Regions from separate parts of the Flexivirga sp. B27 genome, predicted to be linked through region 3. Evidence: riboswitches for the same ligand, from Rfam matches in the RefSeq annotation. Region 3 holds a riboswitch; each other region holds the start of a gene.

Evidence for each region. Region 3 has a riboswitch for S-adenosylmethionine ahead of ACSZL9_RS04685 (aminotransferase class V-fold PLP-dependent enzyme). Riboswitches for the same ligand answer to the same signal wherever they lie in the genome.
Region 1: it holds a riboswitch for S-adenosylmethionine, as region 3 does, so the genes downstream of both, metX (homoserine O-acetyltransferase MetX) here and ACSZL9_RS04685 (aminotransferase class V-fold PLP-dependent enzyme) in region 3, are expected to answer to the same signal.
Region 2: it holds a riboswitch for S-adenosylmethionine, as region 3 does, so the genes downstream of both, ACSZL9_RS08370 (MetQ/NlpA family ABC transporter substrate-binding protein) here and ACSZL9_RS04685 (aminotransferase class V-fold PLP-dependent enzyme) in region 3, are expected to answer to the same signal.
Region 4: it holds a riboswitch for S-adenosylmethionine, as region 3 does, so the genes downstream of both, ACSZL9_RS04210 (bifunctional o-acetylhomoserine/o-acetylserine sulfhydrylase) here and ACSZL9_RS04685 (aminotransferase class V-fold PLP-dependent enzyme) in region 3, are expected to answer to the same signal.

What each region holds. Positions count from the first base shown of each region.
Region 1 is NZ_JBPYUM010000001.1:893,620-898,498, forward strand. Features, by position in the region: gene ACSZL9_RS04140 (RNA polymerase sigma factor) at 1-233, opposite strand, end outside; gene ACSZL9_RS04145 (universal stress protein) at 497-877, opposite strand; gene metX (homoserine O-acetyltransferase MetX) at 985-2,151, opposite strand; SAM riboswitch class IV at 2,186-2,322, opposite strand; gene ACSZL9_RS04155 (DUF4192 domain-containing protein) at 2,396-3,442, opposite strand; gene ACSZL9_RS04160 (YkvA family protein) at 3,539-3,907, opposite strand; gene ACSZL9_RS04165 (EcsC family protein) at 3,910-4,605, opposite strand; gene ACSZL9_RS04170 (sulfurtransferase) at 4,663-4,879, shown strand, end outside.
Region 2 is NZ_JBPYUM010000001.1:1,786,515-1,791,393, forward strand. Features, by position in the region: gene ACSZL9_RS08365 (serine hydrolase domain-containing protein) at 1-1,039, opposite strand, end outside; SAM riboswitch class IV at 1,161-1,291, shown strand; gene ACSZL9_RS08370 (MetQ/NlpA family ABC transporter substrate-binding protein) at 1,382-2,350, shown strand; gene ACSZL9_RS08375 (methionine ABC transporter ATP-binding protein) at 2,347-3,348, shown strand; gene ACSZL9_RS08380 (methionine ABC transporter permease) at 3,345-4,007, shown strand; gene ACSZL9_RS08385 (isocitrate lyase/PEP mutase family protein) at 4,004-4,801, opposite strand.
Region 3 is NZ_JBPYUM010000001.1:1,020,531-1,025,409, reverse strand. Features, by position in the region: gene ACSZL9_RS04690 (endonuclease/exonuclease/phosphatase family protein) at 231-1,226, shown strand; gene ACSZL9_RS04685 (aminotransferase class V-fold PLP-dependent enzyme) at 1,204-2,637, opposite strand; SAM riboswitch class IV at 2,686-2,798, opposite strand; gene ACSZL9_RS04680 (DNA translocase FtsK 4TM domain-containing protein) at 3,321-4,879, shown strand, end outside.
Region 4 is NZ_JBPYUM010000001.1:911,369-916,247, reverse strand. Features, by position in the region: gene ACSZL9_RS04225 (MFS transporter) at 1-1,013, opposite strand, end outside; gene ACSZL9_RS04220 (VOC family protein) at 1,010-1,780, opposite strand; gene ACSZL9_RS04215 (ribbon-helix-helix domain-containing protein) at 1,777-1,947, opposite strand; SAM riboswitch class IV at 2,082-2,199, shown strand; gene ACSZL9_RS04210 (bifunctional o-acetylhomoserine/o-acetylserine sulfhydrylase) at 2,268-3,593, shown strand; gene ACSZL9_RS04205 (serine protein kinase RIO) at 3,866-4,738, shown strand; gene hrpA (ATP-dependent RNA helicase HrpA) at 4,811-4,879, shown strand, end outside.

The sequences.
Region 1 (4,879 bases), 130 kb from region 3:
GTGGTCGCGACCGCGCGAGCCGCGGTCTCCGAGTCCAGGGTCACGGCGATGCCGTGCTCGTCCAGTGCACGCAGCACGGTCTTCATCCGCTGCGGGGCGATCTCACTGGCTTCCAGGGCATCCTTCAGCTGCGAGCTGTCGATCGAGCCATGCGTCTGGCCGGCTGCCATCAACTGCTGCAGTGCAGGGTGCGCGAACTCCGCCGGCAATGCCGGTGCGGGGGATTTCGACACTGGGTCCACCAACTACCTTCCGAAACTGTCGGCCCGCGGTGCGCGGACACCACTACGTTGCCGTCCGGGGACGACGGCTGACCGAGGTTGGGGTTGAGAAGCGACCGTCACACTCGGCTGGTCCGGCCCGGCCACGAGCGCTTCCACACCATTATAAAACGATTCGGGGTGCAGAACATTCCATCGGGCCGGTCCGACGCCGGAAATCGCGTGCGTCCGATCGCCGAAAAGTCCTGTCCGCCAAGGGATTCGGGGCGGTCGGGTCACTCCGAAGGTTTGACTGCGAGCACCGGACACGCGGCGTCGAGCAGGATCCGCTGCGCATTGGCGCCCAGGATCAGTTTGCCCACCGGCGAGCGACGGCGCAGCCCGATCACCAGCAGATCGGCCGACTCGTCCTCAGCGATACGCAACAGCTCGTCCGTGGCGTCGTCGCTCGGTCCGATGGTGCGGACCTCGTAGCTGACTTCCTGATCGGCGAGCGCCGCCAGCTGGGCCCGGGCATCGTCGGCCTGGTCCTCCCCCGCGGCATGCGCCGAGTCGAGCACCACCAGCGGTGTCTGCCGCACCGCTGCCTCCGCGGCAGCACGGCGCAGCGCCGCCTCGCCTTCCTTGGTCGGCACGTATCCCACCACGACAGCCACTGCGCGATCACCTCTTCCTGCCGGGTCCTGCACCGACTCGGCACGTAGGGCCGACGCTACCGGACCGTCGCGACCTGCGGGCCGCCCATGATGTGGATCACGTCACGTCAGCCGGCGACACGCACCGGTAACCGGCGCCTGCGCGCGTCGGCGACGGTCTCGGACACCACTGCGGCGATCTGCTCGGTCTCGATCAGGAACCCGTCGTGCCCGTGCTGCGAGCGCAGCAGCCGGACGTGGCCGCGACCGTGCGCGGCGACGATCTGCTCGGACAGCTCGACCGGGAACAAGCGGTCGCTGTCGACGGCGGCGACCCGCAGCAGTCCGGGGTAGCTGCCGAGGACCTCTGTCAGGCTCCCCCGGCCGCGCGTCACGTCGTGCGTGGCCATCGCCGCGGTGAGATGCACGTAGGAACCGGCGTCGAACCGGGCGACCAGCTTGCCGGCCTGGTGGTCCAGGTAGCTCTCGACGGCGAACCGGCCGCCGTCGAGCGGGTCTTCGGACTCCTGCGGCTGGATGCCGAAGCGGGTGTTGAACTCGTCGGCGCTGCGATAGGTGGCGTGCGCGATCCGGCGGGCGATGCCCAGGCCGTGCTCGGGTATGACGCCGGTGTCGTAGTAGTCGCCCCCGGCATACGCGGGATCGGAGGCGATGGCCAGCGTCTGCGCCTGACCCCACGCGATCTGGTCGCCCGTGGCTTGGGCCGCGCTGGCGATGACCAGTGCTGCCCGGGTCCGCTGCGGCAGTCCGGCGGCCCACTCGATGGTGCGCATGCCGCCCATCGAGCCGCCCAGGACCAGGAACCACGCGTCGATGCCGAGCGCGTCGGCGACCGCAGCCTCGACCGCGACCTGGTCGCGGATGGTCGTGCGCGGGAAGCGGGACCCCCACGCCTTGCCGTCGGGAGCAGTCGACCCGGGTCCGGTGGTGCCGCGGCAGCCACCGAGCACGTTGATCGCGACGACATACAGCTCGTCGGTGTCCAGGGTGCGGCCCGGACCGATCAGGTCCGGCCACCACCCGGCGGTGGGCTGGCCGGGTCCGGCTTCCCCCTCGACGTGGGAGTCGCCGGTCAGCGCGTGCTCGATGAGCACTGCGTTGTCGGCGTCCGGGGACAACCGACCCCAGGTCTGGAAGGTGACGACGACCTCGGGCAGGCGCTCGCCGTTCTCGAGGTGAACGTCGGTCAGCCGGATGGCGCGGGCGTCGGGGTTGGCGTCCTGCGGCGGTGCGCACCACTGCGTCGCTGAGGACGTGGTGTGTATGGCGGTCATCCGGCCCACTCCTTGGGTGCCCTTGGGGCTCGCCGCCCCGCGCTTGCCGACCGCCGTGTGCGGTCGACCCTGTCTTCACCCGGGGCACCCCACCGCGGTGGAGGGTTGCCGCCCAGCCAGCCGGGGCTGTGTTCGTGGCCCGAAGGTCACTGAACGCTGGGACTCATGACAGGTATGACGGTAGCAAAATCGCCCACCGGCGTCGAAGCAGCAGCGCGCCCGTCTCACTGTCCGGGCCGTTCCCTCATGCAGGGCGCTGCTCATCACCGAAGGTGGGGCGCAGTCCCGCTTGCAGCGCGGCCGCGAACAGCCGGCCGAGGCGGCACCCCGGCTCCTGCTCCAGCGCCCGGTCGACCGCGAAGGATGCGAGCACCCCGTTGCCGGACGTCCAGCGCACTGCAGCACTGAGCAGGAGCACCGGGACACTCCACGGCGGCGGCACGCACCCGACCCACTCCTCGAGCCGGCGCGCGACCGCGGCCACCGGGTCGTCGAACGGATCGACCCCGCGCAGCCACTGTGGCGGCAGGCCGAGATGGAGGGGGTCGATCGCACAGTCCGACCCGTCCGGCGGGCCGACCACCTGCGCCGGCAGGAAGTCCGGCATCAGCCAGGACAGCACCTGATCGCGCACCTGCACCGAGTCGACCGCCAGCGTCGCCGACGCCAGCACCTCCACCGGCAGGTCGTGGACCGAGGTCTGTTGCTCCAACAGCACCCGCGGCAACACCTGGGCTGTCGGCAGCAGCGGCGGGTCCGGGTCGCCGAGCCGTGCCCCGATCGCGGCAGCCACCAACGGATGCCGGAGGTCGTATCGGCGCTCCAGGTCGGCCCGGTCGTCGGCCGGCACGACCCCGCGCAGCACGCTCTCGGCGACCGGCTCGACGTCAGTGGCGGGCGGAACCGATGACCACACCCGGGGACAGCCGTCGCACGAGCACTCCTCCACCCGCCACTGGGCGCCGTCGTCGCGCACCCGGGCGACGTGCGCCAGGTGCGCTCCGGCCTGCCGCAAGCGGGTGCGCAGCTCGGCCACGAACAACCGGTCGATCGCGCCGAACCCGTCGTAGCACAGCAGGAGCACTTCCTGGCTGTCCTGCCGGAGCAGCGCGCGGGCGATCTGATCGGCCAGTGCACCGATCTCGCGGCTGCCGGGCCGCTCGAACCGTGCCGTGAGACTGGTCCGCCCTTCCCGGGTGCCGACGACCACCAGGCAGTCTCGCGGCACGTAGCCGAGTTGATAGGGCAGGTAGGCGACGATCTCACCGATGCCGCGCAGTCTCGAGGTCATGCCCGGCAGCTTGCGGCCCGAGCCACCGCCTCGCCCACCGTGACAACGCGCGCTGTGGACGACGTGCCGGGCGGGTTGGGGCTGTGGATGAGACGGTCAGGAGATGCGTTCGCCCCGGACGGTGTGCCCGCGGCGCCGCTCCCACTCCAGGAACCGGTCGGTGTCTGTGGTGAGGGTCTTGGCCAGCCAGGCCAGCACGACGGCGTCGTCGGCGAGTCCGATGACGCCGACGAGCGCCTCGGGCAGGAGGTCGACCGGTGAGACGACATACGCAGCCGCGGCCGCCAGCAGCGCAAGGTGACCCGCGGTGACTTCGTCGTAGTCACCGCGCGCGACGGCCTTGGTCATCCGGGGCAGGCAGGCGATGCGCGCCGTGATGGCCGGACCGCCCGGATCGGCGGCTTCCTGGAGCGCGTCGGAGATCCGGCGCATCGCCGACCAGCGCAGGTTCGGCAGGCGAGCCACGCTCAGCGCCGCCCTTCGCGCAGTCGCTCCCGTCGGGGGAACTCCTTCTTGGCGATCTTGGCGATGCGGTTGAGCAGGAACACGTCGAGGCCGGCGCCGATCACGCCGCCCGCAACTGGGATGCCCTTGCCGAGCTTGGTGAGCAGCTTGTCGCCGAGCTGGCTGACCAGCCGGAACCCGACGGCCTTGTTGACGACCATCACCGCGGGCGGCGGCAGCTGTCCGCTGGCGAGGTGTGCCAGCCGCCCGGTGCTGACGACGCCGGCTTTCTTCAGTACATCGTCGGCGTCCCCACCCACCAGCGTCAGGAGTATGGCGGTGCGCGTGGCCTGGTCGTCCAAGTCGTAACCGCGCAGGTGCGCGATCGCCGCGACCATCCGGGTGTTGAGCAGGTAGAACCCGACCAGATTGGCCGGGAGCGCCACGGCCATGGTGACGAATCCGCCCAGGCTGGTGATGAATCCGGCACTCGCCGCGAGCTTGCGATGCTGGGAGATCACCCTGTCGATCGCTCGCTCGACGTCGGCCGGGTGGGCCTCGTGAGCGGCCAGCGCGACGGCACGCGCGCTATCGAAGCCGGCCTTCCCGTCGACGCCGACGGTGACCAGCTTCTGCGACAGGCTCACCGCCGCACCGCCCAACGGACCCTTGTCGAGCGGGACGGGCTGGGTGCTCTTCTTCTTACTGCTGCCGAACATGGCGCCCATCCTGCCAGCCCCGTCGAGGCGGCTTCAGCGACCGCGTAACGTGGCGTTATGGCTTACCCCAAAGACCCGAGCTCCGAGCTCGCTGCATATGCCCACCCCGAGCGCCTGGTCACCACCGGCTGGCTGGCCGAGCAACTGGCCGGTGACCACGACGGCCTGGTGGTCCTGGAGTCCGACGAGGACGTCCTGCTCTACGACACCGGCCACATCCCCGGCAGCTTCAAGGTGGACTGGCACACCGACCTCAACGACCCGGTCACCCGTG
Region 2 (4,879 bases), 770 kb from region 3:
ACGTCGCGGCAGCCTGCGCGACCCTGACCACGAGGCCCATGTCCGCAACGTCGGAGAGAACTACCGTGGCCTTGCCGAGGTCCGGCCGTATGACGAGATAGGCCGCGTAGCCGCCGGTCTGTCCGTTGTGCCACACCACGATTCCCCCGCCCGGCATACGCTCACGCACCCAGAAGCAGTCGTCGCGATGTGTCGAGGCAGCGCCCGGGGCATCGCCGCGCAGCAGGGCAGCCGCGAGGACTGCGAGATCGTCGATGCTGCTGGTCACCCCACCGGCGGGCGCATACCCGGTCAGCCGCCACTGCTGGGCCCATCGCCCCCACCGGGTGCACCCGCTGCGACGCGGCGCGTTCGGCCCGGCAGAGGTATGGGTGAGTCCGAGCGGTGTGGCGAGTCGATCGCGGACAAGATCCTCGTATGTCGAACCGGTTGCGCGCTCCAGCACCGCACCCGTCAGCGCCGCTCCCAGACTCGAGTAGGCCTGCTCACCCTGTGTCCGAAGCCTGACTCGCCGCGCGTGGCTCACGACCGATGAAACTCCTTGGCCGACATACGGACTGAGACCGAGCACGCCGTAGCCGAGCAGTCCGGGCACCGCGCGGATGCCCAGCGCGATTGGCGGCAACCCACTGCGGTGCGATGCAAGGGCGCTGACCGTGACGGCACCGATGGGGCGGTCAGCCAGCTCCGGCACGTGATCGCCGATCTGGTCGCTCATGGAGAGCTCGCCGCGCTGTTCCGCGTCGGCCAGCAGCATCCCGGTGATCGCCTTGCTGATCGAGCCGAGCTCGAAGACGTCGTCCGTCGAACAGTCGACAGTCGCCACCCGGATCGGGTTGTCACGCCGTGGCTCAACCACTGCGGCTGCGAGGCGCCGGCTCCGCCAGTCCCTGGCGCGCTCGAGTGCAGACCCGACCTCAGCATCACCGGTGACCGCACCAGCGCGATGCACTGCGGCCACGCCGAGTCCGACCACGAATCGCAGGATCACAACCAGGCCGACCACGGCGACGATCCCGCCGATCACTGACCCAACCAATGCCCATCACCCCCATGCGCAAGTGTGCGCCCCTCCTCGAACCGCGTGTGACCCACCTCACGAAAGTGAAGTAACACTACCCGTTTTGACTACTCCGGTAACGCTGACTTATGTTTGATCCAGTCACGAGACCCAGCGACAAGCCCTGGCTTGCTGGGCGGCAACCCTCACGCACGTGGCGGGGTGCCCCAGGTGAATGACTAGGCCGCAGAGCGTGATTCACACGATCTCGCAGTGCGGCAAGCACGGCAGTACCCACTTGACCGTCTTGCGCTGATCGCGCATGGGCGGACCTGAGCACGGCCGGGCGCAGTTCGTCATACCAGCGACCCTGAGGACACCATGCCTGACAACAACATCCCCGACCCGACCGACGTCCCGTCCCTGCCGGACCGGCCGACCCTGCCGCCCCGCCGCATTCACACCCGACGCAGCTGGATCGGCGCGGCAGTCGTCGGCCTCGTGCTCGGGGGCGGCGGCGGTTTCGCCGCCGGTCGCGCGTCGTCGGACGGCTCCGGCACGAAGCTGACCACGGTGAAGATCGGCGTGACCGACGCCGACCAGGACTACTGGAAGGTCTTCAAGAAGCTCGCGCGCGAACGCAACATCAAGTTGGAAACGGTCAATTTCTCCGACTACACCCAGGCGAATCCCGCTCTGGCGCAAGGACAACTGGACCTCAACCTCTTCCAGCACCTGGTTTTCCTCGCGACCTACAACCAGCAGTCGCATCAGACGCTGACCCCCATCGGGTCGACGTATGTCGTGCCGCTCAGCCTCTACTCCCGCAAGCACAAGTCGGTGCGGTCGATCCCGTCCGGCGCCAAGATCGCGATCCCAAACGACGCGACCAATCAGGCGCGGGCGCTGCTGGTGCTGCAGCAGGCGGGGTTGTTGAAGCTCAAGGGCGGCGGCACGATCCTGTCGACGCCGGCCGAGATCGACAAGGGCGCGTCGAAGGTGCGCGTGACACCGGTGGATGCCTCGCAGACCGTCACCTCGCTGTCCTCTGTCGACGGCGCAGTCATCAACAACGACTTCGCGCTCGACGGCAAGTTGGACCCGAAATCCGCTCTCTACTCTGACAATCCGAAGTCTGCGACCGCGCAGCCCTACATCAACGTGATCGTGGCCCGCGAGCAGGACAACGACAACCCGACGTATGCCGAGGTCGTCGAGCTCTACCAGGACCCGCGCGTCTCAAAGCTGGTCGTCGCGGAGTCCAAGAACACCAGCGTGCTGGTGCGTAAGCCCGCCGCTGCACTTCGCAAGCTGCTGACGCGCCTGGAGAAGACGGTGGCGTCGAAGTGAGCGCAGATCCGCTCGTCCGGATCGACTCCGTCAGCAAGGTCTTCGGCAAGAACGAGAGCGCCCACCGGGCGCTGGACAACATCGACCTGGAGATCCGTCGCGGTGAGATCTTCGCGGTCATCGGCTACTCCGGCGCAGGCAAGAGCACTCTGGTCCGGCTCATCAACGGGTTGGAAGAGGTCACCTCCGGCACGGTCACCGTCGACGGTCTCGACATCACCCGATTGAAGGGAAAACCGTTGCGCGCCATACGACGTCGCATCGGGATGGTCTTCCAGCAGTTCAACCTGATGCGGTCGCGCACGGTCTTCGGCAACGTCGCCTATTCCCTGCAGTTGGCCGGTCTGGACCGCGCGCAGCAGGAGCAGCGGGTCGCCGAGCTGCTGTCGTTCGTCGGGCTGCTGGAGAAGGCGTGGTCCTACCCGGAGGAGTTGTCCGGCGGGCAGAAGCAGCGTGTCGGGATAGCCCGCGCGTTGGCGTCCGATCCCGACCTGCTGCTCGCGGACGAGTCGACCTCGGCGCTGGACCCGGAGACGACGCGCGACGTGTTGGCGCTGTTAAGGCAGGTCAACGAGGAGTTGGGCATCACGATCGTGGTGATCACGCACGAGATGGACGTGGTGCGTGCCATCGCCGATCGCGTGGCGGTCCTGGACTCGGGACGGGTTGTCGAGAGCGGCGCCGTGCGCGACATACTCGGCGATCCGCAGAGTGAGGTGACGCAGCGGTTCGTCGACGCGACGGTCGGGAACCGACCGGATTCGCTGCGTTTGCAACAGCTTCGCGAGTCGTATGACGAAAGGCTGGTGACAGTCAACGTGTCCGACCAGCGTGCATTCGGCTCCACTCTCAGCGCTGCTGCACGCGACCACGGGGTCGACTTCGAGATCGTGTATGGCGGCATCACCGACCTGAAACACGAGTCGATCGGGTCCTTCACGGTCGCGCTGCGCGGTCCCGATGAGGGTGTGCGCGCAACAGTGGAGGCACTGTCATGAGCACCGACTGGTCGACGCTCTGGCCGACCTTCCAGACCGCCATCTGGCAGACGCTGCTGATGGCCGTCGTGACCATCCTGATCGGCGGGCTGCTCGGGCTGCTCCTCGGTGTCGCGCTCTTCACCACTCGCGGTGGCGGACTGTTGGAGAACCGTGCGGTCAACACGGTGCTGAACGTGCTGGTCAACATCGTGCGACCGATCCCGTTCATCATCTTCGTCACCGCGATCGCGCCGTTGACCCTGCAGGCGATGGGATCGACGATAGGCACCCGAGCAGTGCTCTTCCCACTCGTCATCGCTGCGACGTTCGGAGTCTCCCGCATCGTCGAACAGTCTTTGGTCTCAGTCGATCCCGGTGTGATCGAGGCAGCGGAGGCGATGGGCGCCGGACCGTGGCAGATCGTTCGCTCGGTGCTCGTGCCCGAGGCGCTCGGCCCGCTGATCCTCGGCTACACCTTCATCTTCGTCGCCGTCGTCGACATGACCGCGATCGCTGGTGCAGTCGGCGGCGGCGGGCTCGGTGACTTCGCGATCACCTACGGCTATCACCGGTTCGACTGGGCGGTCACCTGGATCGCAGTCGCTGTGATCATCGTGCTGGTGCAGTTGGCGCAGTTCGGCGGAAACGCGTTGGCCCGCAAGGCTCTTCGCCGCTAGCCGAAGAGTGCATTCAGCTCGGCATGGCTGTGCGCACCAGCGAACTCGTCATACGTGCCGGACCCGAGCAGCTCGCGGGTTGCGCGCTCGAGGTGACCGAAGATTGCGCCAGCGAGGGATGATCCGGCTGAGATGCGCCGCGCGCCGGCGGCATGCAGATCGCCGACGCTCGGCGCACTCGGCCCGGTGAGGATGTTGACCGGCGCGTCGATGGCAGCAGTCAGCCGCGCCACGGTGTCCAGGTCGGTCACGCCGGGGACGAAGATCCCGCTCGCGCCGGCGTCGAGGTATGCCGCGGCACGTGACAACGTGTCATCGAGGTCGCCCGCACCCAACAAGTAGCCGTCGGTGCGTGCGTTGAGATAGAGATCGATGCCCGCGCCGGCCGCAGCTTTCCGGACCGCTCGCACGCGTGCCGCGGCCTCGTCGACGGGCAGTAGCGCGCCGCCGCGTGCGTCCTCCAGGTTGACACCGACAGCGCCGGCCTCAACGACCAAGCGCGTTGTTTCGGCGAGATCGCTTGTGCTGTCGCCGAATCCGCCCTCGATGTCGCACGAGACCGGCACGATCGCAACCGAGCAGACGCGGCGCAAATGCTCGAGCATCAGGTCGCGATCGAGCACATTGCCGTCCTTGACCCCGAGGGACCAGGCGACAGCTGCGCTCGAGGTGGCGAGCGCCTTGGCGCCGGTCTGCTGGATCACTGCAGCGGAGGCAGCGTCCCAGCAGTTCGGAAGGACGACAAGGTCGTCGTGTAGTGCGTGGAAGGTGGCGGCGAGTTCGGTCTGCGTCATGTGACTCACGGTACGGACACCCGCAACTGGTTACTCGCGGAAATTCGACATGGATGTGGTCAGGCGGTTTCGATACGG
Region 3 (4,879 bases):
CATGCCGGGTTGCAAGACTTCGTCGATGGAAGGTTCTTCGCCAGGGGGACGAAATTTCAACCACCGATCGTCGAAGGTACGTGGTCGAAGGACGATTGCCAAGTTGAAACGTGACCATTTCGTGACTTTTTTTTGAAGTGTCGCGAGAGTCACACGAATCGTGTTGCATGCGTCACAGGAATCACATCCACCACATGCGTCAGGCGTCCCTGTGTGGTGAGAATACGACTGTGCCCCAACTGGATCCGATGCCTCGCCGCGTATGGCGTGCCGAAGCAAGCACGGTCTGCTGGTGGGTGCTGGCCGTGCTGCAGGCGTGCGTAGGCCTTGCGGCCGCGGCGCGGTGGGCGGACCTTACCTGGTTGGTGCCGTCGCTGCAGGCCCTTTTCCCGATCGTTGGAATTGCAGCGGTCGTGACGCTCGTGGCCGCTGTCGCACTGCGGTTCCGCTGGCTGGCCGTAGGCGCCCTCCTCGTCGCCATACCGCCGCTGGTGCTGGGCGCCGGAGCGTTGCGCAGCGACACCGTCCCGGCCGGCCCGCACGACGAGACCGTCATGACGATCAACCTGGAGTATGGCGGCGCCGACCCCGGCCGCGTCGTTGCAGCGGTGCGGGAGCAGCACGTCGACACCCTGGTGCTGGAGGAGTGCACACCGCAGGAGTTGGCGGCGCTGCGCCGCCACGGACTCGGTGCGGCCCTGCCGCACCAGGCCGGCCGCGCCGCACCGGGCATCCGGGGGACGGTGGTCCGCAGCACCCACCGCGTGCATCTGGTGTCCGAGAACGCGGCGGGCCGCTTCCCGAGCAGTCCCGACGTCAGGGTGCACACGCAGCGCGGCACCTACCGGCTGCGCGCGGTGCACATGCCGGCCCCGCTGCCGGAGATCGTCGGCGACTGGCGCGCTGCGCTGCACGAGTTGGCCAGGTGGCGTGCGCAGCGACCTGCTGGGCAGCCGCTCGTCCTCGCCGGCGATTTCAACGCCTCCTCGGCCATGCCCGCCTTCCGGCAGGTGGCCGACGGGTTGACACAGAGCAGCCGCGCGACCGGATCCGGCTGGCGCCGGACGTGGCCGAACGACAGCTGGCTGCCGCCCTTCATCCAGCTGGATCACGTGCTCAGCCGAGGCTTCGGTGTGGTTGCCGACGGAACGGTGCAGGTGCCCGGCACCGATCACCTGGCCTACTGGACCCGGTTGCGGATGCTCACCAGGGCAGCGGCTCACTGAGGTCGCGCGGATCGGCCGGAGCCGACCAGCCGTCCGGCGTGTGCACGTAGGACAGCGCCGGACCCTGCTCGACCAGGCGGCGGACCGCGCAGACCAGCCGCTGGACGTGCTCGGCGGTCGTGGCCAGGCCCAGGCTCGCCCGGACAGCGGTGGCACCGGCGCCGAGCAGGGAGTCACACAGCAGGTGCGCGCAGAACCGACCGTCTCGCACCGCGATGCCGTGCTCGTCGGCCAGCACCTGCGAGACCAGCGAGGGTTCGTAGCCGTCGACCGTGAAGGTCACCACGCCGACGTTCGGCCGATCGCCGAGCGCGCCGACGACCTGGACACCGTCGATCGCAGCCAGCCCGGCCCTCAACGTCGAGTAGAGGTTCGCCTCGTGTGCCGCGATGACCGCGCGGTGTTCCCGCAAGGTGGCGCATGCGGCGGCGATCGCGATCGCCCCGGCCGCGTTGGGTGTCCCGCCCTCGTGGCGTGCCGGTCCGGTCTGCCAGTCGGTGCGTTCCGCTGTCACCGCAGCAGTCGCACCGCCCGCGGGCAGGTATGGCGCTGCGGCGTCCAGCCAGTCGCGGCGGCCGGCGAGCACGCCTGCGCCATACGGGGCATAGAGCTTGTGCCCGGAGAACGCGATCCAGTCGACGCCGAGGGTGTCCAGGTCGATCGGGACGTGCGGTGCGAACTGTGCGGCGTCCAGCACGGTGCGGGCACCGAACTCCCGCGCCACGTCGGCCAACTCGGCCACCGGCCAGATCTCGCCTGTCACGTTGCAGGCGCCGGTGATCACGACGAGCTTCTCGCGACCGGATGACACGTCGGCGGATGCGGCGAGCGCGGTGCGCAACAGGTCGACCGCGTCGCTGGTGCCGGTCGGGACCGGCAGTCGGGTGGTGTTCGCGGCCGGCCAGGGGAGCAGGGCTGCGTGGTGCGCGGATGCCCAGGCGAAGACGTGCGTCTCGGCCGGCAGGCAGTGCCCCAGCAGGCGCAGCGCGTCGGTGGTGTTGCGGGTGAAGACGACCTCGTCGCCCGGGCGGGCGCCGATGAAACCGGCGACCTCGGCGCGTGCCGCCTCGAACCAGCCGGTGGTGACCCGGCTGGCGTATCCCGCGCCGCGGTGGACCGAGCCGTAGCGCCGCTGGGCGTGCTCGACCGCCTCGGCGACCGCGACCAGTGCCGGTGCGGTCGCGCCGTGGTCGAAGTTGGCGTAGTCGGTGACGGTGCGGTGCACGGTGGGCACGCCCAGTTGCGCGGAGACGGTGCTCGGCACACCGTCGGTGAACCGCGGGGCACGCCGCGGTCCGGGGGCCGGCACCGCCGACGGTCGGGTGCTGGTGCGGGATGCACTTGGGGATGCAGCGGCGGACGTGCTGGTGCCGGTGGTGTCGTGCTGGGGTTCGATGCTGACAGTGCTCAACGGGCGCTCCTCGGCCGATCAGGGATCGACGAGAGCTGGTGCAGAGCCGATCCGCGCTTGCCGACACGTTGTCGCGCCGGCCCGGTCGTCACCCGGAGCACCCCACCGCGGTGGAGGGTTGCCGCTCAGCAAGCCGGGGCTTCGCGCTGAGTCTCATGACCTGCTGGCAAATATAGAGGTATGGCGGGAGTCGCCGCCAACATTGTCCGAGTCGTGGAAAGCAGGCGACCGCCCACCTGGCCGGCCACTGTCCGGTCAGTGTCCGACCGATCGAGAGGCGTACAAAACGACCGAGTGGAGCACGAAACAGGGTCGGATTTGTACGCCTCTCGGTCCGGATGTGCGCCTTTCGGTCAAGTGGCAACGGAAGGCGCCACCGCGGGTCGGAACAACGTAGGCGCAGGGCGGGAGCAGTCGCTCGGCGGCGTGTTTCCTATGGGACAGGAGTGACAGTCGCGTACGGTGTTTTCGTGGCTACCCGTCCGTCCTCGTCGACAACGACCGTTCGCGCGACCCGCAGCAAGTCCGGATCGAAGGCGTCCGGTTCGCGCTCGCGTCCCGCGTCGGGGCGCACTTCGACGCGGCCGCCGGCCAAGAAGGCCACCGGTGCGAAGTCACGGACCGGTGGCAAACCGGCCGGAGGCGGTCTGCCCTTCCCGTTACGCGCGGCGCGCGGCACCTGGATGGGTGTCGCCCATGTGGCGGGAGGTGCTGCCCGTCGGGTCGGACACTCCACCAGCGAGTTGGAGCCTGAGCTGCGCCGTGACGGTCTCGGCTTCGCGCTGATCGCGGCGGCCGTCGTCGTCGCTGCCCGCGAGTGGTGGGGCCTCACCGGCAACGCCGGTGCCGTCATACACGCGATCGTTGCCGGGACCTTCGGGCTCGGCGCCCTCGTGCTGCCGTTGGTGCTCGTGCTGATCGGCGTGCACCTGATGCGCTCGCCGCGCGGCGACCAGGGCACCAACCGGGTGATGGTCGGGCTCGCGCTCTTCGCGATCGCGGTGTGCGGGATCACCAGCATCGCCAAGGGTGTTCCGCAGCCCAGCGAGACCGAGCAGTTGCGCGGCGCCGGCGGCATCATCGGCTTCCTGGCCAGCAGTCCGGTCGTCGCTGCGGTCCACACCGTCGGCGCGATGGCACTGCTGATCATCCTGTTGGTCTTCAGCGTGCTGGTGATGACCGCGACCCCGGTCACGATGATCCCTGAACGCCTCGCCCTGCTGCGTGATCGACTCTTCGCCCGCGGCGGTGCCTATGACGACGAGGACGCCACCGTCGACGCCGTCGCGCAGGACCTGCACGGCGACCAGATCGACGGCGGCAAGCGCAAGCGGCGCCGCAGCACCAAGACGCACGACAACACCGACCCGAGTCTGGACGGTGACGAGCCCTTCGAGCAGGCGGCGACCGTCGCGCCGCGGCGGACCAAGAGCGGCCGGGTGCTGCGACCCGGTGAGAAGGACCCGGGCACCGACGACGTCTATGACGTCGACGGCGACAAGTCGAACGGTGGCACGGCTGCCGGGGGCAAGACGGGCGGCGTCACGAAATCGACCGCCGGGCAGCCGGATCGCGCCGGCGACGCCCCGATGCCGTTGCCGGGCACGACCGGCACACCGCCGGAGTCGATCTCGACCGCACCGGGGCTGCAAGCCCCGCCGACGACGCCGTTGCCCCAGCGGGTCGAGCAGTTGCAGCTGGCCGGGGACGTCACCTACACGTTGCCCGCCAACGACGTGCTGCGGCCGGGCACCCCGCCGAAGGCACGCTCGGCGGCCAACGACCGGGTCGTCGAGGCGCTGACCCAGACGCTCGACTCCTTCAACGTCGACGCTCAGGTCAGTGGCTTCACCCGCGGACCGACGGTCACCCGTTACGAGGTCGAGCTCGGTCAGGGCACCAAGGTCGAGCGCGTCACCGCCCTGTCCAAGAACATCGCGTATGCCGTGGCATCCGCCGACGTCCGGATCCTGTCTCCGATCCCCGGCAAGTCCGCGATCGGCATCGAGATCCCCAACACCGACCGCGAGAAGGTCAGCCTGGGTGACGTGCTGCGTAGCGGCGCGGCACACGGCAACCCGCACCCGATGGTGATGGGCGTCGGCAAGGACGTCGAGGGCGGCTACGTCGTCGCGAACCTCGCGAAGATGCCGCACATGCTGGTGGCCGGTGCCACCGGCGCCGGTAAGTCGTCCTTCGTCAACTCGATGATCACCTCGATCATGATGCGGGCGACCCCCGA
Region 4 (4,879 bases), 110 kb from region 3:
GGCGCGCCGAGGCTGCCGGCGACGCACGTCCCACCGACACAGATCGCCACCAGAAGCATCGCCGCACCGGGAGATACGTTGCCCAGCAAGGGAATTCGGGTGAGAGCCACACTCGTGACGCCCCACGCCGCGGAGGCCGTTCCGAGCACGATCCCGGCGACGGCGAGGGTGGCGCCATACACATCGGTGAACAGCAGGGTGAGCAGCTCGCTGGCGCCGAAATAGCCGAGTCCGAAGAGCGTGAGACCGAGCAGTGCCGCGGGTGGTCCACGTCGCGCGCTCAGTGTCCCCGGCGGCATCAGTGATCGGAATCCGGCGCCGGCGACGAGCAGGAAGCACCAGCGCAGCGGTCCGCCCTCGAGGAGGAGGAAGCCGGCAATGCCGAGTGGTACCAACAGGGTTCGCGCCTGTGGGCGACGTGCTGCCGCGGGTTGCACCGGTGGCACGCTGCGGAAGATGACCACTTGCGCGGCCACGACGAACGGCACCGGCAGCAGGAGGGTCCACCGCCAGCCGATCAGGTGCTCGGCCAGCACGATCAGCGGGGGAGCGACCAGTCCCGGCAGGATCCACATCGCCGAGGACAGGGCGATCACGGTCCGGCGCGTCGAGTCCTGCAGGTGCCGCACCGCGGCGCTCACCCCGAACACCGCGAGCAGCCCGCCGGCGAACCCTGCGATCAGCCGCCCGCCGGCAAAGAGCCACACGTCGCTCGAGATCGCCGAGAGGACCCCGCCCAGGACGGTCAGCGTGGCGCCGGCGATGAGCGTCCGGACGGAGCCGAGCGCAGCGAGCAACTGGTCGGCGAGCGGGAGCGCGAGGAACAACCCGATCGCGCTGCCGCTGACCACGACTCCGACGCGGCGTCCGGCGTCGAATTCGTCGACCACCACTGGCAACAACGTGGCCGCGACGAAGGTCGTCACCGCAGCCATGAACTCCAGCAGCACGACGCTCGCACCGAGGACCTGAGCCGCTCGCCCCGTCAGCAGGGCGTCCTGCTGACGAGTCACTGCGCTGCGGCGTGCACCTGGATCTGCTGACCGTCCGGGTCGACGATGGTGACGAAATCACCGACTTCGGACTTCTCGAGCTGCGCCTGCGCGCCGACGGATGTCGCCCGCCGCACGATTTCGGGCAGGGGAGTGGCCGTCTGGAACGTCAGTTGTATGGCGAAAGGGCCTGGCACGATGGGGAGTTCGTCCGAATAGATGTAGTGCAGCCCGACCGAGCCACCGGCGTCCGGGAGCTCCAACTGGGTGAAGTAGCGGCTCGCCTCGCCGGCCACGGTGAAGCCGAGCGACTCCAGCAGCCGACGGTCGGATGTCTGGTCGTCGACGAAACGGATCGGCGTGACGCGCAGGTCACCCGTGTCCGGTCCGGCCGAGACTCCGGTGCTGGTGTAGCCGTAGAGGTCCTCGGAGCGGCCGTTGATGGTCATCTCCTCGCCGTTGACGGTGATCGAGATTGCCCGGCCGTAGGCCTCGTCATACACCATCGACTCGGCGGGGTGTTCGTCGTTGCCGAAGCCCTGCTCGGTGAGCCGGTGCGCGACAGCGTCCAGGTCGTCCGCCTCGAAACACAGGGTGGTCTGGCCCTGCGTGGCACCCGATGTCGCACCGGATGCGCTGTGCAGCGCGACCGTGCCGGCGCGGCCGGCGAGCACGACCCAGCCACCCTTGTCACTGGTGATGCTGACTGACATCCCGAGCGCGCTGAGCAGGCGGGTCATCTCGTCGATGTTGTCGGTGAAGCGCAGGGGCTGCACGGTGAGGGTCATCGGGTCTCTCCTTGGTCGAGGTAGTCGCGCAGTGCCTGCTCGACGAGCACAGACAGGCTCAATCCGTCGTCGATCGCGCGGTGCTTCACCTCGCGGATCACGTCGGTCGGTAGATAGACGTTGAACTGCGTCTTCGTCTTCGCGGACGCTTTATCACTTGCTTGCATGCTAGCAATATAGAAAGATGGCAATCCGGTCGTCAAGACCTCCCGCGCCGGATCGGCCACGCATAACGCGGCAAGGAGTCCACAGTTAGAGACGGTTATGTATCAACGGGTGGGCAGAGCTACCATCACGAGCAGGTCATGAGTGTCAGCGATTAGGCCCCGGCTCGCTGGCCGGCAACCCTCCTCCGCGGTGGGGTGCCCCGGGTGAGGACCAGGCCACCGGTGCGGATCGCCGTGTGGCAAGCGCGGACATCACGAACGTGGGTCCGCCGCCGAGGGCGGCTGTCGTCCCCGGCGAACCTTTTGCACGGAAGGTCATGATGAGCACCGACGCCACCCCCAACTGGTCCTTCGAGACGCGGCAGATTCACGCCGGACAGAGTGCCGACCCGACGACCGGCTCGCTCGCGCTGCCGATCTACCAGACCACGTCCTACCAGTTCAACGACGCCGACCACGCGGCAAACCTGTTCGGACTCAAGGAGTTCGGCAACATCTACACCCGCCTGATGAACCCCACGACCGACGTGGCCGAGAAGCGCATCGCGGACCTCGAGGGCGGCGTCGGCGCACTGCTGGTCGCCTCCGGACAGGCGGCCACCACGCTGGCGATCCTCAATGTCGCCGGCGCCGGCGACCACATCGTCGCCAGCCCGAGCCTGTATGGCGGCACGTTCAACCTGCTGAAGCACACGCTGGCCAACCTCGGCATCGAGACGACCTTCGTCGAGGACCGCACGGATGCGGCCGGCTGGGAGGCGGCGTTCCGGCCCAACACCAAGCTGGTCTTCGCCGAGACGGTGTCCAACCCGAAGTCCGAGGTCCTGGACATCGAGTTGGTCGCCGGCATCGCGCACGAGCATGGTGTGCCGCTCTTCGTGGACAACACGATCGCGACACCATTTGTGCTGCGCCCGATCGAGCACGGTGCGGATGTCGTGATCCACTCGGCGACGAAATACCTTGGCGGTCATGGCAACTCGATCGCCGGTGTCCTTGTCGACAGCGGCAACTTCGACTACGCCAAGGACCCGGAGAAGTTCCCCGGCTTCAACACCCCGGACGAGGCGTACCACGGCCTGGTCTACGCGCGCGACCTCGGTGTCGGCAGCGACCTGGGTGCCAACCTCGCCTTCATTCTCAAGGCGCGGGTGCAGGGGTTGCGTGACCTCGGCTCCGCGGTCTCGCCGTTCAACGCGTTCCTCATCGAGCAGGGCATCGAGACGCTGAGCCTGCGCGTCGAGCGGCACGTGTCCAACGCGCGCAAGGTCGCCGAGTGGCTGCAGGACCACGAGCAGGTCGAGTCGGTCCGCTGGGCCTCGCTGCCGGGCAACGAATACTACGAGTTGGCGCAGAAATACACGCCGCTCGGCGCCGGTGCGGTGCTCGCGTTCGAGATCAAGGGCGGAGTCGACGCGGGCCGGAAGTTCGTCGAGGCGCTGAGCCTGCACTCCCACGTCGCCAACATCGGTGACGTGCGCTCGCTGGCGATCCACCCCGCATCGACGACCCACTCGCAGGGCCCCGACGAGGACCGCCTCGCGGCGGGTGTGACGCCGGGTCTCGTGCGCCTGTCGGTCGGCATCGAGCACATCGACGACATCATCGCCGACCTGGAGCAGGGCTTCACCGCGGCGAAGGTCTGACGGTGCGCCGCTGATCGAGCGGCATACCTCCGCATTGAGCGGCATACGGATTCACCCCGAATCCGTATGCCGCTCAATGCTTTTGTACGCCGGTCAATATGGGTGGGTCGGAAAATCGGTTGACCGGCATACGTCGCGACCGGGATCTTGGTCGCACACGTCACCGGCGGCATCCGGCTGCAAACGGTGGACCCGAGGGAAGGAGTCAGTGATGACAGAAGTTGAGGGCGTGCTGCCCGCTTCCAGGCTCTTTCTCGATCGGAGTTCCCCGTATGTCGCAACACCGTATGTCGCAACACCCGGAGGTTCCTGCCTCCTTCATTGATCCCCGTTTCACCTTCGACTACCAGCAGATCGGCGACCTCGAGGACGGCCAGCGCTGGTCGACCTGGGGCCGCTGTGAGCCGCTGAGTCGCGGCCCCGAACCGTGGCCGGAGTGGGTGATCACCGACGACGCCGCCGTCGACACCGAGCTCGGTGTGCTCAAGACTGGCAAGGAGGCCGACGTTTTCCTGCTGGAGCGCTCGGCGCCGCTGGACGATCGCAGCGTGGTGCTCGCCGCCAAGCGATACCGCGACAGCTCGCACCGGACGTTCCACCGCAACACCGCCTACACCGAGGGACGCAAGCTGCCCAGGAAGGGTGGTCGCGAGGCGCGTGCGATGGCCAAGAGCACGACCTTCGGCAAGTCGGTCGCCGCGGGCATGTGGGCACGGGCGGAGTGGGAGGCGTTGGTGCGCTGCCACGACGCCGGCGTCCCGGTGCCGTACCCCGTGCAGATCGACGGCACCGAGATCCTGATGGAGCTCGTCGTCGACGGCGAGGGTGCGCCTGCACCACGGCTGGCCTCGACCCGGCCGGACCGAAACCTCTTGGAATCACTGTGGTCCCAGCTCGCCGACGCGATCACCGGACTGGCCTCGCTCGGCTGTGTCCATGGCGACCTGTCGGCATACAACCTGCTGGTCGCGGGGGAGCGGTTGGTCCTGATCGACCTGCCGCAGACGGTCGACCTCTTTGGCAACCCACACGGCATGGAGCTGCTGCAGCGCGACTGCGTCAACGTCGCCACGTGGTTCGCGGCCCGCGGACTGCCCGTGGACGGCGAAGAGCTCTTCGGCGAGGTCGTCGCCCGCTCGATCTGAACCGCGACAACCGAGCCGCGAGAATGCTTTCGACGTATGCCGCAAGCGTTTGCGACAATGGTCGAGATCACCATGACCTCACCTGACCCCGCCGCGCCCGCCAACCGTCGCTCTCGCGGCCGTCGCGGACGAGGCGCTGGT